3 regions of the Kitasatospora sp. NPDC048722 genome follow, and region 3 is predicted to be linked to each of the others. Evidence: riboswitches for the same ligand, from Rfam matches in the RefSeq annotation. Region 3 holds a riboswitch; each other region holds the start of a gene.

Region 1 (5,222 bases), on a different contig from region 3:
ACGAAGGTGCCGGCGCCGAACGAGAAGAGGATGACGGCGACGGCGAAGCCCACGAGCCCGACCGGCAGGCCGGTGAGGACGTAACCGACCTCGCGGTAGTAGTGCGAGGAGAACGGCGCCCGCCAGAACGGCGGCGGTTCCTCGGTGCGGCGGGCCCGGGCGGGGCGGCCGTGGTCGGTGCGCTCGCCGGTGCGGCCGTCGTGGCCGTCCAGGAAGTCCCAGTCGCGGTCGTGTGTGGTGAAGCTGCTCATGTCCCGGCCCCTGCCCGTCTCGTTCCCCTGCTGACGGTTTCATCCTTGTCGGGCGGGGTGGTCCGGCGGCATCCGGAGGCCTGGCGGATCCGGGGTGGGGTTAACCCCCCGTACCCGCCGTTCCGCTCCCCCGCCACTCGTCGGCGAGGAGTGAGTACAGGTACGAGTCGGACCAGACGCCGCCCTTGAGGACGTCGTGCCGGACCCGGCCCTCCCGCTGGAAGCCGAGCTTCCCGAGCACCCGGACGGAGGCAGCGTTGTCGACGTCCACGGAGGCGGCCAGCCGGTGGAGGCCGAGGTGGTCGAAGGCGAGGACGCAGAGCAGCCGGGCGGCCTCGCTCCCGTAGCCGTGCCCCCACGCGTCCCGGCGCAGCACGTACCCGAGTTCGGCCGACCGGTACGGGCCGAGGGTGAGGGCGGCCTGGCCGATCGGCGTGGCGGCCAGCGGGCCGTCGGCGTCGGCTCCGGCTCCGGCTCCGGCTCCGGCGAGGAGGGTGACGGCCAACCGGTAGGTGCCGCGCTGCTCCTCCATCGCCCCCTCCACGTACAGGTCGAGCTGGTCCGCGCAGGCCTCGCGGTCGCGCGGCTCGAACGGGAGGTACCGCGTGACCTCCGGGTCGCCGAAGAGCGCGTGCAGCGCGTCCAGTTCCTCCGGGGTGTGGTGGTACTCGCGGACGGCCAGCCGGGGGCCGGTGAGACGTACGGGGACCATGGCTGCCGACCCTACCCCCCCCGACCAGCGGTTACCGTTCGAGCTATGAACGACGAAGACCTGCGACTCGCCCCGCGCACCAGGGCCGCCGACCTGCTCGCCTGGGCGGCGGCGGAGGGCCGCACCCCGGTGGCCGAGGCGCCGCTGCGCACGGTGCTGGCACTGCTGGAGCTGGGCGAGGGCAGGATGCGCGACGGCTGGCCCGAACTGACCTCGGACGCCGTGGAACACCTGCTGTACGAGCGGCTCCACCTGTACGTCCAGCCCGCCCCCGACGAGGACCCGTTCGCGTACGGCGAGGCCGTCCGGCTCCTGGTCGACCACCAGCGGGCGGCGAAGCGGCTCAACGCCAAGCGGCAGGAGCGGCTGCACGCCGAGGCCGAGTGGCAGGGCGAGGTCGCGGCCGGGCTGCTGCGCCGGGCCGACCTGGTGACGTGGCCCCGGCTGTACGCGGTGCTGCTGCGCGCGCACGGGGTGGACGTCGCGGACGGGGCGGCGGTGCGGGACTGGCTCGCCGGGTTCCTCGAACTGGGCGAGGAGGAACGGCTGGACGCGTTCGCCGCGCTGGCCGAGGCCGGGTGGCTGGACGAGCCGGACGAGCGGGGCTGGGGCCCGGGCCGGGTTCTCTCGGTCGGCATGGCCACGGACGGCGCGCGGCGGCTGCTGGAGCAGGGCCTGATGCGGCGAAGCTACCGCAACCTCGCCGAGCTGAACGCGCTGGGGCGCCCGATGCCGGACGAACTGGCCGGGGACTTCGGGCAGTTCGAGGAGGCGGCGGTGCAGGTGGCACTCGCGCTGTACGGCGAGTGGACGGTGCCGGGGCTGCCGCGGATGCTGGTCGAGGAGTTCCCGGAGCTCGCGCCGGAGCCGGGGTCGGGAGAGATCGAGGCGTACCTGGCGCAGCTGCCGGAGTCGTCGGAGTCGCCTGAGTCGCCTGAGTCGCCGCAGGAGGGCTGATGCGGAAGGCCCCGGCCGGCCGGGGCCTTCCTGTTCGCGCGTGCGGAGGCTAGGGGTTGAGGCCGCGCTGCTGGAGCCAGGTCTCCGGGTCGACCGGGGCGCCGCCGCCCGGGCGGACCTCCAGGTGCAGGTGCGGGCCGGTGACGTTGCCGGTGGCGCCGACCTTGCCGATCTGCTGGCCCGAGGTCACCTTGCCGCTGCCCGTGATGATCGAGGAGAGGTGGCAGTACCAGATCTCGGTGCCGTCGGGCAGGGTCTCGACGATCCGGTAGCCGTACGCGCCGGACCAGCCGGCCGAGGTGATCGTGCCCTGGCCGACCGCGAACACGGCGGTGCCGGTGTCGGCGGCGAAGTCCAGGCCGGTGTGCAGGTGCGCCCAGTAGCGGGCGCTCTGGCCGTAGTGGGCGCTCAGGTTGTAGTCGCGCACCGGCAGCGTGAGGGCGGCGGCCTTGGCCTTCTCGGCGTCGTCGGAGGCCTTCTTCGCCTCGGCCTCCTTGGCGGCGGCCTTGGCCTGCGCCTCCTGCGCGGCCTGCACGCGGGCGCTCTCCTCGGCGGCGGTGCGCTGGCCGTCGGCCTGCTGCTGGATGCGGGCGGCGAGCGCGAGGCCGGGGTCGGCGGAGAGCGCGACCGGGGCCTCGTCCGGGGACTCGATGGCGGGCGCGGCGGCCGGGGTCGCGGAGGCGAAGCCGGTGGCGCCCAGGGTGGCGGCGACGGCGGTGACGCCGAGCAGCGGGGAGGCTCCGCGGGTCTGACGCGGCATCCGGTGGCGGTTGGCCTCGGCCTCCGGGGCCGGGAACTCGTCCCCGGCCGGACGGGGGTGCTCGAGGAGCTGGGTACCGGCGGCAGGGCCGGCGGGCTGTGCCGGGGTGTGCGTCGACGCCACGGAGGCGTGCTCCTTTCCTTCCTTCGCGCCTACCGGGTTAGCTGACGGGTTCGGAGCAGGAAGGTCTCCTACGGCCGGGCCGGGGCCCCGCCGATTCACCCCAAGGAACGTGGTTCCCCGGCTCCCTGACCTGCCCGGAGGCCGGCCGGCGGGATTAGGCGACGGCGCACGGTGCCGTCTGGGTACGGCGTTTCGACCGCGCTGCGTTATCAGACGTTAATCCTAGGACGCCCTGATTCCAAGCCATCCGCCCGGGACGGCCGACAACCGGGCGGGCGGCTTGTTCCCTATGACTGGTTTGCGGCTCTTGCCCACCCCTGACACTACTTAACGTGATTGGGAGTCACCGGACGACGACCTCGACAGGCCCGCCTGAGTACTCCTACTCATGTGCGGCGGGCCGGACCGCCGCCATCCTGGCGCCATGAACGCACCGATGCAGTCACGCACCACGGCCGCGTACCACCTCCAGGCCGTGCTCTCCTTCGCCCTGTCGGGCACCGCCCTCGCCATCGGGATCGCCTACCTGCCGGTCGGAGCCTGGACCCGGGCCTTCCTCGGGATCGGCCTGCTCTACACCGTCACCTCCTCCTTCACGCTCGCCAAGGTCATCCGGGACAGGCAGGAGACGAACGAGATCGTCACCCGGGTGGACCAGGCCAGGCTGGAGAAGCTGCTCAGCGAGCACGACCCGTTCAAGGTCGAAGGGACCTGAGGGGGCGGGGTGCCGCTCGGCGCGGGCGACCTCGACCCCGGGTGCCGATAGCTTGACGGCTAAGGCTATTAGCCTTAGCTTTATGGCTATCGGCAGCACCGCCGATGCCACCGCAGCAGCGGACCGAGGAGGCCCACCATGAACGGCACCACCACCCCGGAGACCCAGTACCTCGACGTTCCCGGCGGCCGGATCGCCTTCGACGACACCCGGAAGGGCGACGGCACCCCCGTCGTCCTCCTCCCCGGGATGCTCGACAGCCGCCGCTCGTACCGGCACCTCGTCCCGCTGCTGGCCGCCGCCGGCCACCGCGTCGTCACCATGGACCTGCGCGGCTTCGGCGAGTCCTCGATCGCCTGGAACGACTACACGCCGGGCGCCGTCGCCGCCGACGTCCTCGCCCTGCTCGACCACCTCGGCATCGGGCGGGCCGTCCTGGCCGGCAGCTCCTACACCGGGGCGACCGTCGTCAAGGTCGCCGGGGACGCGCCCGAGCGGGTCGCCGGGATCGTCCTGATCGACGCCTTCATCGAGAACCTCCCGCAGAACGCCCTCATGCGCGGCGTCGTCCACGCCATGGGGACCGTCGTCATCCACTGGCCCGCGTTCTGGGGCTTCTACCACCGCAAGCTCGCCTACCCGGGCACCAAGCCGGCCGACTTCGACGCGTACGTGGCCGGGCTCGTCGACGCGCTGCGCACCCCCGGCCGCAGGACCGCCACCCGCGGACACGTCCGCGGCGACTCCTCGCCCGTCGGCTGGACCGCCGCCGTGCGGTGCCCGGCGCTCGTCCTCATGGGCACCAAGGACCCCGACTTCCCGAAGCCCGAGGTCGTCGCCGACCGGCAGACCGCGGCGCTCGGCGCCCGGAAGGTGATGATCGACGGCTCGGGGCACTACCCGATGGCCGACAACCCGCAGGCCGTCGCCGACGCCCTGCTGCCCTTCCTCGCCGAGATCGCCTGAGCATCCCCACCCGCAACGCCCCCGGACAGACACGGAGAGACCGCGCCATGCCCCGAGTCGGACTGACGCCCGAGCAGGTCGTCGACCACGCCCTCGCCCTCATCGACGACCAGGGACCGGACGGCCTCACCCTCGCCGCCGTCGCCGCCCGGGCCGGCGTCGCCACCCCCTCCCTGTACAAGCACGTCAGCGGCGGCCTCACCGAACTGCGGCGGCTCATCGCCGTCCGCGTCACCGAGGAACTGGCCGCCCGACTCGCCGACGCCGCCCTCGGCCGCAGCGGGGACGACGCCGTCGCCGCCGTCCTCCGCGCCTACCACGCCTACGCGACGGCGTACCCGCACCGGTACAACGCCCTGCCGCAGGCCCCCCGGGCGGACGACGACCTCAACGCCGCGGCGGCCCGGCTGGTTGGGGTGATCGTCGCCGTCCTGCGGGAGTACGGCCTCGACGGCTCCGAAGCCATCCACGCCGCCCGCACCGTCCGCTCCCTCGCCCACGGCTTCGCCTCCCTCTCGATCGCCGGCGCCTTCCAGCTCGCCGAAGACCTGACCACCACCCACGACCGCCTCATCACCACCCTGACGAGCGGCCTCCACACCTGGCCGAAGGCCTGAGGCGACACGGGAAGCCGGCCGAGTCGACTTCTCACGCGAGCAGGCAGGAATGGGGGAGAGCGCTCCGGGGGTGCTGCGGCCGCGGAATGAAGGCGACACGGGAAGTCGGCGGGAACGACTT
Region 2 (5,222 bases), on a different contig from region 3:
CTGGTACCTGCACCTGTTCGCCCCGGAGCAGCCCGACTTCAACTGGGAGAACCCGGCCGTCGCCGACGAGTTCCGCTCGATCCTGCGGTTCTGGCTCGACATGGGCGTGGACGGCTTCCGCATCGACGTCGCCCACGGCCTGGTCAAGGCCCCCGGCCTGCCCGACCTCGGCGGCTCCGACCAGCTCAAGCTGCTCGGCAACGACGTCATGCCGTTCTTCGACCAGGACGGCGTGCACGAGATCTACCGCAGCTGGCGCAAGATCCTCGACGAGTACCCCGGCCAGCGGATCGGCGTGGCCGAGGCCTGGACCCCGACCGTCCAGCGCACCGCCAACTACGTCCGTCCCGACGAGCTCCACCAGGCCTTCAACTTCCAGTACCTGGGCACCGACTGGGACGCCGCCGCGCTGCGCGAGGTGATCGACGTCTCGCTCGACTCGATGCGCCCGGTCGACGCCCCCACCACGTGGGTGCTCTCCAACCACGACGTCACCCGGCACGCCACCCGCTTCGCCAACGAGCCCGGCCTCGGCACCCAGATCCGCACCCCCGGTGACCGCGCGCTCGGCCTGCGCCGGGCCCGTGCCGCCAGCCTGCTGATGCTCGCGCTGCCCGGCTCCGCCTACGTCTACCAGGGCGAGGAGCTCGGCCTGCCGGACGTCACCGACCTGCCCGACGAGGTCCGCCAGGACCCGTCCTTCTTCCGCCAGGCCGGACAGGACGGCTACCGCGACGGCTGCCGCGTGCCGATCCCGTGGTCCGGCACCGAGGCGCCGTACGGCTTCGGACCGGTCGCCGGCGGGCCGTCCTGGCTGCCGCAGCCGGCCCAGTGGGCCGAGCTCAGCGTCGAGGCGCAGACCGGCGACCCGACCTCCACCCTGGAGCTGTACCGCAGCGCGCTCGCCGTTCGCCGGGCGCAGCCCGACCTGGGCGCGGGCACCGGGGTCGAGTGGCTGGACGCCCCGGAGGGCACGCTCGTCTTCCGCCGCGGCTCCTTCGTCTGCACGGTCAACACCGGCGCCGAGCCGGTGCGGATACCGGCCCCCGGGAAGCTGCTGCTCGCCTCGGCGGAGCTGGTCGTGGACGGCGGCGAGACGGTGCTCGCACCGGACAGCACCGGCTGGTGGGCGGTCTGACGTGGTTGCAATAGGCTCTGGGACCGTGACTACGGCGCGACTATCAGACATCGCGGCGCAGGCGGGGGTCAGCGAAGCCACCGTCTCCCGCGTACTCAACGGCAAGGCGAACGTCTCCGCCGCCACCCGGCAGACCGTGCTGGCGGCGCTCGACGTGCTCGGGTACGAGCGGCCCACCCGCCTGCGCCAGCGCAGCGCCGGGTTGATCGGGCTGATCACACCGGAGCTCAGCAACCCGATCTTCCCCGCGCTCGCGCAGGTCATCGAGCAGGTGCTCAGCCGGCACGGCTTCACGCCGGTGCTGTGCACCCAGACGCCCGGCGGGTCCACCGAGGACGAACTGGTCGAGATGCTGGTGGACCGGGGGGTGGCGGGCATCGTCTTCGTCTCCGGTCTGCACGCCGACTCCACCGCCGACCACGACCGCTACGCCCGGCTGGCCGGGCGCGGGGTGCCGTTCGTCCTGATCAACGGCTTCAGCGAGCGGATCGACGCGCCGTTCATCTCGCCGGACGACCGGGCCGCGATGTGGATGGCCGTCCAGCACCTCGCCGAGCTCGGGCACGAGCGGATCGGGCTGGCGGTCGGCCAGAAGCGGTACGTGCCGGTGCTGCGCAAGATCGAGGGCTTCACGGCCGCGATGCGCGCCGTCCTCGGGCGGACGCAGGAGGAGGCCGAGGAGCTGGTCCACCACACGCTGTTCAGCGTCGAGGGCGGGCACGCGGCGGCGGGCGCGCTGCTGGACAAGGGGTGCACGGCGATCGTGTGCGGCAGCGACATGATGGCGCTCGGGGCGATCCGGGCGGTGCGGCAGCGGGGGCTGTCGGTGCCGCAGGACGTGTCGGTGGTCGGCTTCGACGACTCGCCGCTGATCGCCTTCACCGAGCCGCCGCTGACGACGATCCGCCAGCCGGTCGAGGCGATGGCGACGGCGGCGGTGGACGCGCTGCTGGAGGAGGTGGGCGGAAACGCCGCCCAGCGTGGGGAGTTCATGTTCCAGCCGGAGCTGGTCATGCGCGGCTCCACGGGGGCCTGCGCGCGCTGAGGCCGGCGAAGGCAGTGTGAAGGGCCCCGGAGGGCGGTTGCTCTCCGGGGCCCTTCGGCATGCCGTGCCGGGCTCTGCCGGGCTCTGGTGGGTTGTGCCGGGCTGGGCTGCGCCGTGCCGCGAGTGGCCGCGAGTGCCGTGCCGGGCCGGGGTCAGCCCTCCTGGACGGCCGGGCGGTCGGAGGTGACGCGGTGGCCGTCGGCGGTGTCGCCGGTGCGGGTCTCGGTGCGGCGACCGCGGGCCAGGTAGTCGCGCAGGATCAGTTCGACGGCGTCCTGGGGACTCTTGGTACCGGAGAGCATCATCGCGTCGATCGCGAGGTTCGCGTCGAGCGTGACGGTGACCTGGGCCATGGGTGACTCCTCCTCGGGTGCGGAGCAGCAGCATGCCCGCTGGGCCGGGGTTTGACCACGCGAACGCTCCGAGGCGCGGAGCGGCGGGCGTGCGCGGGGAGGCGGCGCGGATCTCGGGTGCGGGGACGCCGAAGCCCCGGGGAGAGCGACCAGTCTCTCCCCGGGGCGGCGGGCGGGTGACAGCTGACAGATAACAGATGATGAAATCTGTTATCTGTCAGCTGTTCGCTGTCATCCGCGATCCGTCACCCGTCCCCGGCGGGAGGGTTCCGGAAGGATCCTCAGACGCGACCGGCGAAGTCCGGCGCCCAGTTGGCGATGGTCTGCAGGCGGACGCCCGAGCTCGGGTTGGCGGCCTCGACGTACTGGCCGCCGCCGATGTAGATCGCGACGTGGTAGACGCCGGAGTCCTGACCGTTGTTGGACCAGAAGAGCAGGTCGCCCGGCTGCAGGCTGTCCAGCGAGACGTGGGTGCTCGCGGCGGCCTGGTCGTTGGCGACGCGCGGGATCGAGATGCCCGCGGCGCGCAGCGCGGCCTGGGTCAGGCCCGAGCAGTCCCAACCGCCGTTGCCGGTGCCGCCGTAGACGTACGCCTGGCCGACCTGAGCCTTGGCGAAGTCGACCGCGGCGGCCATCGAGCCGGTGACGGCCGGGGCCGGGGTCTGCGCCTGGGCGGCGGGCTTCGAGGACGGCTTGGCGGCCGGGGTCTGGGCCTCGGCGGCCGGCTGGGCGTTCACGGCGTTCCCGGCGGAGGACTGGCCCGGCTTCTGCGAGCGGTTGAACCAGTTGAAGTCACCGGACTGGCCGGCCGGCGCCTGGGCGGAGTCGCCGAGGGACAGGTGCTGGCCCGGGTAGATGGTGTTCGGACCGTCGGTCAGGGTGCCGCGGTTCAGCTCGTACAGGCGCTGCCAGCCGCCCTTGACGTTGTGCCTGTCGGCGATCGTGGACAGCCAGTCGCCGGCCACGACGGTGTAGTCCGAGGCGTTGGTCTGGGCGCCGCCCTGGGCCCAGTCCTGGCGCTTCTGCGTCCAGGTGCCCTTGGCGGAGTCGGCGGCGGCCGGGGCCTGCGCCTGGTCCTGCGCCGGGGCGGCGGGCTTGGCGGCGGGCTTCGAGGACGGCTTGGCGGCCGGGGCGGCCTTCGCGGTGCTCGCACCTGCGGAGGTGTCGACGGCGGCCGGGGCGCCGCCCGCGGTCAGGCCGGCCTGGACGGAGCACACCGGCCAGGCGCCCGGGCCCTGCGAGGCGAGGACCTTCTCGGCGACGGCGATCTGCTGGTCCTTGGTGGCCTGGTTGGCCTGCGGGGCGTACGAGGTGCCGCCGAAGGCGGCCCAGGTGCTGGAGGTGAACTGCAGGCCGCCGTAGAAGCCGTTGCCGGTGTTGATGCTCCAGTCGCCGCCGCTCTCGCACTGGGCGACCTTGTCCCAGGTGGCGACGGAGGCGGCGGAGGCGGTGCCGGTGGTGAGGCAGGGGATGGTGAGGCCGACGCCCGCGACGCCGAGGGCGGCGATCACACGGCGGGTGCGGCTGGACAGGCGAGAGCCGTTGGTGGGCAGCATGAAGACGCGGTCCTCTCCCACGCCTGCGAGGTGAGCTGTCGGATTCGGGCCGGAGTTGCCCGGCCGCGCTGTGGCGCGGCTTCACCCCTAGCCCAGGACCGTTCCGTGGAGCGGTCCGGGGCGACTTACCTGTGGGTCCCCCGCTCCTGCCGTGGTGCGTTTTCGCGCTTCCAGCGCACCCGACGGCAGGACTCGGCGTTGCGGATGTGCTGGGTCCGTGTGGTCACGAACGGGGAGCACGTTAAGCAGACTTAAGTTCGAACTGCAAATACCTGTGATGCGCATCACGGATTATGGAAAGCCACCAAAACTTTCCTTCTTCAAGATCGAAAATGATCGTTTTCTCGCAATAAACCTGCGGATGTGCACAACTGGCAGGCTCTCAGGATTCGCATGACGGACAATCACCCGATCGCAAACAATCACAGAACGGACATCTCGCACATTCGGTCCTTAATTCCCTTACGCCGCAAGCCGAAAGGGCCCGGAACGCGGTCGTTCCGGGCCCTTTCGTACGTGCGGTCGGCGGCTACTCGCCGGCGGCCTCCCCGGTCGCCCCGGAGGCCGTCCCGCCGGCCGCGTGGGCCGCGCGGGAGCCTTCGGAGGCGGCCTCCGCCGCCTCGGCCTCGGCCTGCGCGGCGGCCAGGGCCTCCGCGGACGGCGCCGGCAGCGCGGCCAGGTACAGCGAGGCGATGAGCTGGCCGACCGTCTGGTAGGCGCCGAGCGGCGCGGCGGACGGGCAGCCGGTCTCCTCGGCGGCCGTGGCGAGCAGCTCGGAGTCCGCCTCCGGGCCGATCACCAGCGGGGCCAGTGCGGGGCGCTGCGAGCCGGTCTCCTTGAGGTGCGCGACGGCGGCGGCGACCGAGCCGGGCACGTCGAGCGCGGCGGCGACGACCGGGACGGCCAGGCGGGCGGCCAGCAGTACGCCGGTGATGCCGGCGGCGGCCGCGGCGTCCTCGCCGCCGACGGTGGTCAGCACGACGCCGTCCGCGGCGGTCGCGATGGCGAACAGACGGGCGCGGTCGGCGCGGGCCAGCCCGGCCTCGGACAGGCGTACGTGGACGGCCTCGGCCAGCAGCGGGTGCGGGCCCAGCACGTCGGTGACGTGGGCGCCGTACTCGGCGGCGAGC
Region 3 (5,222 bases):
GAGCGCTCGGCGGCGCCCAGGCTGTTGAGCAGCCGCTGGGCCTTGGCCAGCCGCTGCTGGATCTCCTGCTTGCTGTCGGCGAGCGTCCGGCGGGCCTGGTCCAGCTCGGCGAGCTTGGCGGCGGTCTCGGTGCGGCGCTGGTCGAGCCCGCGCTGACGGGACACCAGCTCGTGCAGGGTCTCGTTCTGCCGCTCGGTCGCCTGGTCGAGGCTCCGGGCGCGGGCGAGGTAGCCCTCCGGGTCGGTGGCGAGCATCAGCTGGACGGTCTGCGCCATGCCGCCGGAGCGGTACTCGGCGCCGGCCACGGTGGCGAGGTCGCCGCGCAGCTGGTTGAGCTGGTCCTGGGCGGCGGCGATCTCGCCCTGGAGGACGGTCGTCTCGCCCTGGAGCCGCTGCTGGGCCTCCTGAGCGGCGTTGTACTTCTCCGACGCCTGTTCGGCCTCGTTGTACAGCTGCTCGACCTGCGCCTTGACGTCCTTGCGGCTGGACGCGTCCGGGTTGCCGGGGGCGGCCTGGGCGCTGCCGCCCGTCGTGACGCCCAGGGCGGTGGTGGCGGCAGCGGTCAGCACCAGCGCACGGGCGAGCAGTTGGGAACGGCGGTGCACGGGCATGGCGGCGGCTGCTCCAATCCTGCGGACCGGTCCCGCCGCCGCACCCAAGCGGGCGGTCCTGGAGCGGGAGTCCGGTGGCAGACGTTAGCGAGTCCGGGCAACCGAGTCCAAACCTCTCCCAACCCGAATATTTGACCCCCAATCGGACACCAGCCCGAGGAAAGGAAACGCCGCAGGCCCGGACCTCCGTGGAGGAGGGCCGGGCCTGCGGGACGCCGAGCGGGGAATCAGACCCGCACGATGGACGTGAGCGGCATGTTGGTGACCGCCTCGTAGCGGACGCTCGCACCCGGCTTGGGCGCGTGCAGCACCTGGCCGTTGCCGGCGTAGATGCCGACGTGGTGGGCGTCGCTGAAGAAGATCAGCAGATCGCCGGGCTGGGCCTGGGAGAGGTCCGTGCCGATCCGGGTCCCGGCGTTGGCCTGCTCCTGCGAGGTGCGCGGCAGCGAGACGCCGGCCTGGTCGAAGGCCCAGACCATCAGGCCCGAGCAGTCGAAGGAGTTCGGGCCGGTGGCGGCCCAGACGTACGGACTGCCGATCTTGGTGGCGGCGTAGGACAGCGCGGCGGCACCGCGCGAGCTGCCCGGCGCCGGCGGCTTGGCGACCGGCGAGGACGACGGGGCCGAGCCGAGGTCGGTGCGGCTGCTGTCGCGGGAGGCGCGATCGGCGGCGGCCTGCTGGGCCTTCGCGGCGTCGGCCTTGGCCTTGGCATCGGCGGCGGCCTTGTCCTCGGCCGCCTTGATGGCCTGGCGCTCCTGCTCGGACAGGGTGTTGAAGAGGTCCTGGGCGGCCTTCAGCTTCGCCTGGATCTGCTCCTTGGACGCCTTCAGCTGCTGGGTGGTCGCGTCCAGCTCGGCGAGCTTGCCCTGGGCCTCGTTGCGGTCCTGGTCCAGCTTGCGCTGCTGGTCCTGGAGCTCCTTCAGCTGACCCTTCTGGGTGCTGCCGGCCTGGTTCAGGGCGTCGGCCTGGCTGAGGAAGTTGTCCGGCTTGGACGAGAACATCAGCTGGACGGTCGGGGATATGCCCCCGTTGCGGTACTGCTCACCGGCGATCTGGGCAAGGCCGCCCTGGAGGTCGGTCACCTGCTCCTGCTGGCGGGCCACCTGGTCCTGCAGGCCGCTGACCTGCTTCTGCAGCTCCTGCTGCTTGGACTGGGCGGCGTTGTACTGCTCGGTCGCCACCTCGGCCTGCTCGTTGAGCTGGTCGACCTGCTCCTTGACCTGGTCCTTGGTCGGCGCGGGGTCGGCGTGGGCGCCGGACTGCGCGGAGAGGGCGACGGCCGCGGCGGCAACTCCGGTCAGGAAGGAAACTCGGGCACGGCCGGCGGGCTTGGGACGACGATGGGACGCCACGAAGGCGGACTCCTTCTTCCTACGTCCGCCTACCGGGTGAGCTGACGGGTTCGGGCCGGAAGCATGCCCTACGACGCCTCACGGCCGTTCCACCGGCCGACCTGGCGCCGATTCACCCCGGAGGAACGTGGTTCCCCGGCTCCGCTCCACAGCGCCCCCAATCACTGGGCTCCCCTGTCGGACGGTCGCTTCGACCCGTCCCGCTGTTTCACGAACTCGGCGGGAACCACCGCCGCCACCCTGGCTGGGCGATCGACAGTGCGGTGGTTCGGGGCACGACCCTAGTAACTGAACCGTGATCGGTTCAAATCCTTGTCAGAAAAAAGGCGGAAGAATAACCAAGTTCTTTTGTGAAGATGACAGAAGGTGATCGCGGCAGTACGCAAGGCTGATCACTTGTCACGCGAACGTGGTGAAACGCAGTGAAACGCGCTCAAGCGAACGCGCCACCCCCGGTCGGGAGGTGGCGCGGATCACAGGGCCGTTTCCGCCGGCCCCCGGCGTGTCGGGGGGTCAGACCCGGCGGATGGTGTTGATCGGCATCGCGTCGGCCTTCATCACCTTGACCACGTCGCCGGTGTGCGGCGCGTGCACCACCATGCCGTTGCCGATGTACATCGCGACGTGGTGCATGTCGGGGCCGTAGATCACCAGGTCACCGGGCTGGGCCTGGTCCAGCGAGGGCACCCGGGTGCCGTAGTGGCCCTGCTCCTGGGAGGTGCGCGGCAGCGAGACGCCGGCCTGACCGTATGACCAGACCATCAGGCCCGAGCAGTCGAAGGTCGTCGACCCGGTGGCGCCCCACACGTACGGCGAGCCCTGCTTGCTCATCGCCTTGGCCACGGCCACGGCCGCGTAGCCGCTGGCCGGCGGCAGGCTGCTGAGGTCGACCCGGTCGGTGCCGCGCGAGGCGCGGTCGTCCTGGGCCTGCTGGGCCTTCAGCGCCGCGCGCTCGGAGGCGCTGAGCGAGTTGAGGAGGTCCTGGGCCGCCTTGAGCTTGGTGTTGACGTCCGCCTTGGCCTGGTTCAGGTCCTTGGTGGTGGAGTCCAGGGACGCCAGCACCGCGGCGGCCTCGGCCTTCTCCTGGTCCAGGCGGCGCTGCTGGTCCAGCAGGCCCTTGAGCGCGTCGGTCTCGGTGGCGGTGGCCTGCTGCACGCTGGAGGCCTTGGCCAGGTAGTTGTTCGGGTCGGAGGAGAGCATCAGCTGGACGGACGGGTCGATGCCGCCGGTGCGGTACTGCTCGCCCGCCACGCCGGCGAGGCCGGTCTGAAGCTGGGTCATCTGCTCCTGACCGCGAGCCACCTGGTCCTGGAGCTGGTCGGCCTGCTTGCGCAGCTGGTCGGCCCGCTCCTTGGCGCCGTTGTACTTCTCGGCGGCCTGCTCCTGCTCCTGCTGCAGCTCGTCGATCTGCGCCTTGACGTCCGTCTTGTTCGGCTGCGGCGCGGCGTGCGCGGCCACCTGGGCGGAGAGCGCGACCGCGGTCGCAGCAGCAGCGGTGAGCACGGAGACCCGCGCGCGACTCGGCTGCTTGGGACGGCGGTGGGAGGCCAAAAGACCGGCTCCTTCTTCCATGGACTCACCGGTTCGGGTGAGAAATCCGGAAAATAGGTTTGACGCCAGACCCTAGTGAACATCCAGGCGTTACGCCACTCCCCCAAAGGCGTGAACTCCGCTCCCCCACGCTGCTTCACCGAATCCGCACATCGCCGCAAACCGGGCGCTGAGCAGCCGTCATCCCCATCGGCACGGAATCAGGGCCGCGCCAGCCGGTTGAGCAGCAGAACCGAGGCGACCGGGCGCGCGCCGGCCTTCCGCACGCCCTCCGCGACCTCACGGTCGGCGGAGACCACCACGACCGGACGGCCCTGCGGCTCGGCCCGCACCAGGCGCCTGATCAGCTCGTCCGCCGTCTCGCCGGTCCGGCTGAAGCGCACCCGGACCCCACGTGGCGGCGCCATGATCACCGGCACGTCCAGGTCCTGCCCGTCGAACACGCATGTGACCTCCGCCTGCGTGCGCTGGGCCAGCATCGCCAGCCCGCCCAGCAGCCGCAGCCGCTGCTGCTCCAACGGCAGCGTCGGATAGCCGGTCTTCGTCACGTTGTAGCCGTCCACCACCAGGTGCACCTGCGGGATCGCCAGCAGCTGGTCCAGCAGCGCCGGATCGTCCTCCGCGAGCCCCCGCCGGGCCACGTCGTGCGGCGAGGCCGAACCCGGCACCACCGCCTCCACCAGGTCCGCCGGACGGATCTGCGACACCGGCAGTGCCAGCTCGCGCTGCAGCCCCTGAGCCGACTGCAGCACGGTGTCCAGCAGCAGCCGCAGCCGCATGTCCTCCACGCTGCGCCCCTCGCGGGCCGAGCGCCGGCCCTGCTCGGCGGCGGTCTCCAGCTCGCCGACGCGGTGCCGCAGCCGCCGCGCCTCGCTCTCGGCCGCGCTGCGCTCGGTCGCCGCCTGCGCGCGCAGCGCCTCCAGCTCGGCGGCCAGCCGACGGGTCTCGGCCTGCGCCCGGCGCGTGTCGCTCTCCAGCGAACGCACCTTCTTGCGCAGCGAGTCGGCCTCCCGCCGGACGTCCTCGGACTCGGCCCGCTGCCGGTCCAGGTCCGCGCGCGCCCCGGCCCGCACCTCGGCCAGCTCGGCCTGCAGCTTCTCCACCAGGCGGGCCGCCTCCGCGGCCGCGCCCTCGGCGCCGGCCCGCTCGGCCTCCTCACCGGCCTCGGCGACCAGCCGGCTCCAGCCGGCCGACCGCACCAGGTAGGCGGCGGCGGCGACGTCCATCGGATCGGCGGCGCCGGGGACGCTGCCCGACTCCAGCGCCTTCACCAGGTCCGGCTGGCCCAACCGCAGCCGCTCCGCTATCCGCACCCGGAAGGCCGGCTCCGACTCCAGCGCCGCCGCGATCGCCGTGGCCGCGTACTTGGCCCGCCGGGCCGGGGTGAACTTGGCGTACTGACGCAGGCTCTGCGGCAGCTCGCCCGGCGGCAGCCCGCCGAGCGCGTCCGCGGCCAGGCCGACCACCCGCCGGCGCACGCCCTCCGGCAGCGGCCGGTCGAGCTTCTCGACGGGACGACCGGCCTCCGGCTCCGCTGCGGTTCCGGACGCGGCGGCACCGTCGGCGGCCCCCGCCGCCCCGGCGGCCGGCTCCGCAGCGGGCTGCCCCTGCGGTCCGGCGGGCTCCCTCGCTGCGTCCACCACGTCCTCGGCTCCGATCCTGGTCCAACGGGCACGGCCCCGCGGCCGCCGTCCCTGTCGTCACGCTC

The links. A riboswitch is a leader RNA that binds a small molecule or an ion and turns the genes downstream of it on or off. The one in region 3 is predicted to bind cyclic di-AMP.
Region 1: it holds a riboswitch for cyclic di-AMP, as region 3 does, so the genes downstream of both, AB0C76_RS28325 (M23 family metallopeptidase) here and AB0C76_RS22000 (NlpC/P60 family protein) in region 3, are expected to answer to the same signal.
Region 2: it holds a riboswitch for cyclic di-AMP, as region 3 does, so the genes downstream of both, AB0C76_RS32410 (transglycosylase family protein) here and AB0C76_RS22000 (NlpC/P60 family protein) in region 3, are expected to answer to the same signal.

What each region holds. Positions count from the first base shown of each region.
Region 1 covers NZ_JBEZGX010000044.1:21,067-26,288, forward strand. The annotation lists gene AB0C76_RS28310 (sensor domain-containing protein) at 1-251, opposite strand, end outside; gene AB0C76_RS28315 (GNAT family protein) at 352-963, opposite strand; gene AB0C76_RS28320 (hypothetical protein) at 1,009-1,920, shown strand; gene AB0C76_RS28325 (M23 family metallopeptidase) at 1,970-2,803, opposite strand; cyclic di-AMP (ydaO/yuaA leader) riboswitch at 2,816-2,974, opposite strand; gene AB0C76_RS28330 (YiaA/YiaB family inner membrane protein) at 3,228-3,518, shown strand; gene AB0C76_RS28335 (alpha/beta hydrolase) at 3,657-4,484, shown strand; gene AB0C76_RS28340 (TetR-like C-terminal domain-containing protein) at 4,532-5,101, shown strand.
Region 2 covers NZ_JBEZGX010000058.1:15,310-20,531, reverse strand. The annotation lists gene AB0C76_RS32425 (glycoside hydrolase family 13 protein) at 1-1,138, shown strand, start outside; gene AB0C76_RS32420 (LacI family DNA-binding transcriptional regulator) at 1,164-2,183, shown strand; gene AB0C76_RS32415 (hypothetical protein) at 2,336-2,536, opposite strand; gene AB0C76_RS32410 (transglycosylase family protein) at 2,818-4,113, opposite strand; cyclic di-AMP (ydaO/yuaA leader) riboswitch at 4,100-4,259, opposite strand; gene AB0C76_RS32405 (hypothetical protein) at 4,622-5,222, opposite strand, start outside.
Region 3 covers NZ_JBEZGX010000029.1:63,242-68,463, reverse strand. The annotation lists gene AB0C76_RS22005 (NlpC/P60 family protein) at 1-611, opposite strand, end outside; gene AB0C76_RS22000 (NlpC/P60 family protein) at 839-1,963, opposite strand; cyclic di-AMP (ydaO/yuaA leader) riboswitch at 1,974-2,127, opposite strand; gene AB0C76_RS21995 (NlpC/P60 family protein) at 2,477-3,514, opposite strand; gene AB0C76_RS21990 (NYN domain-containing protein) at 3,715-5,154, opposite strand.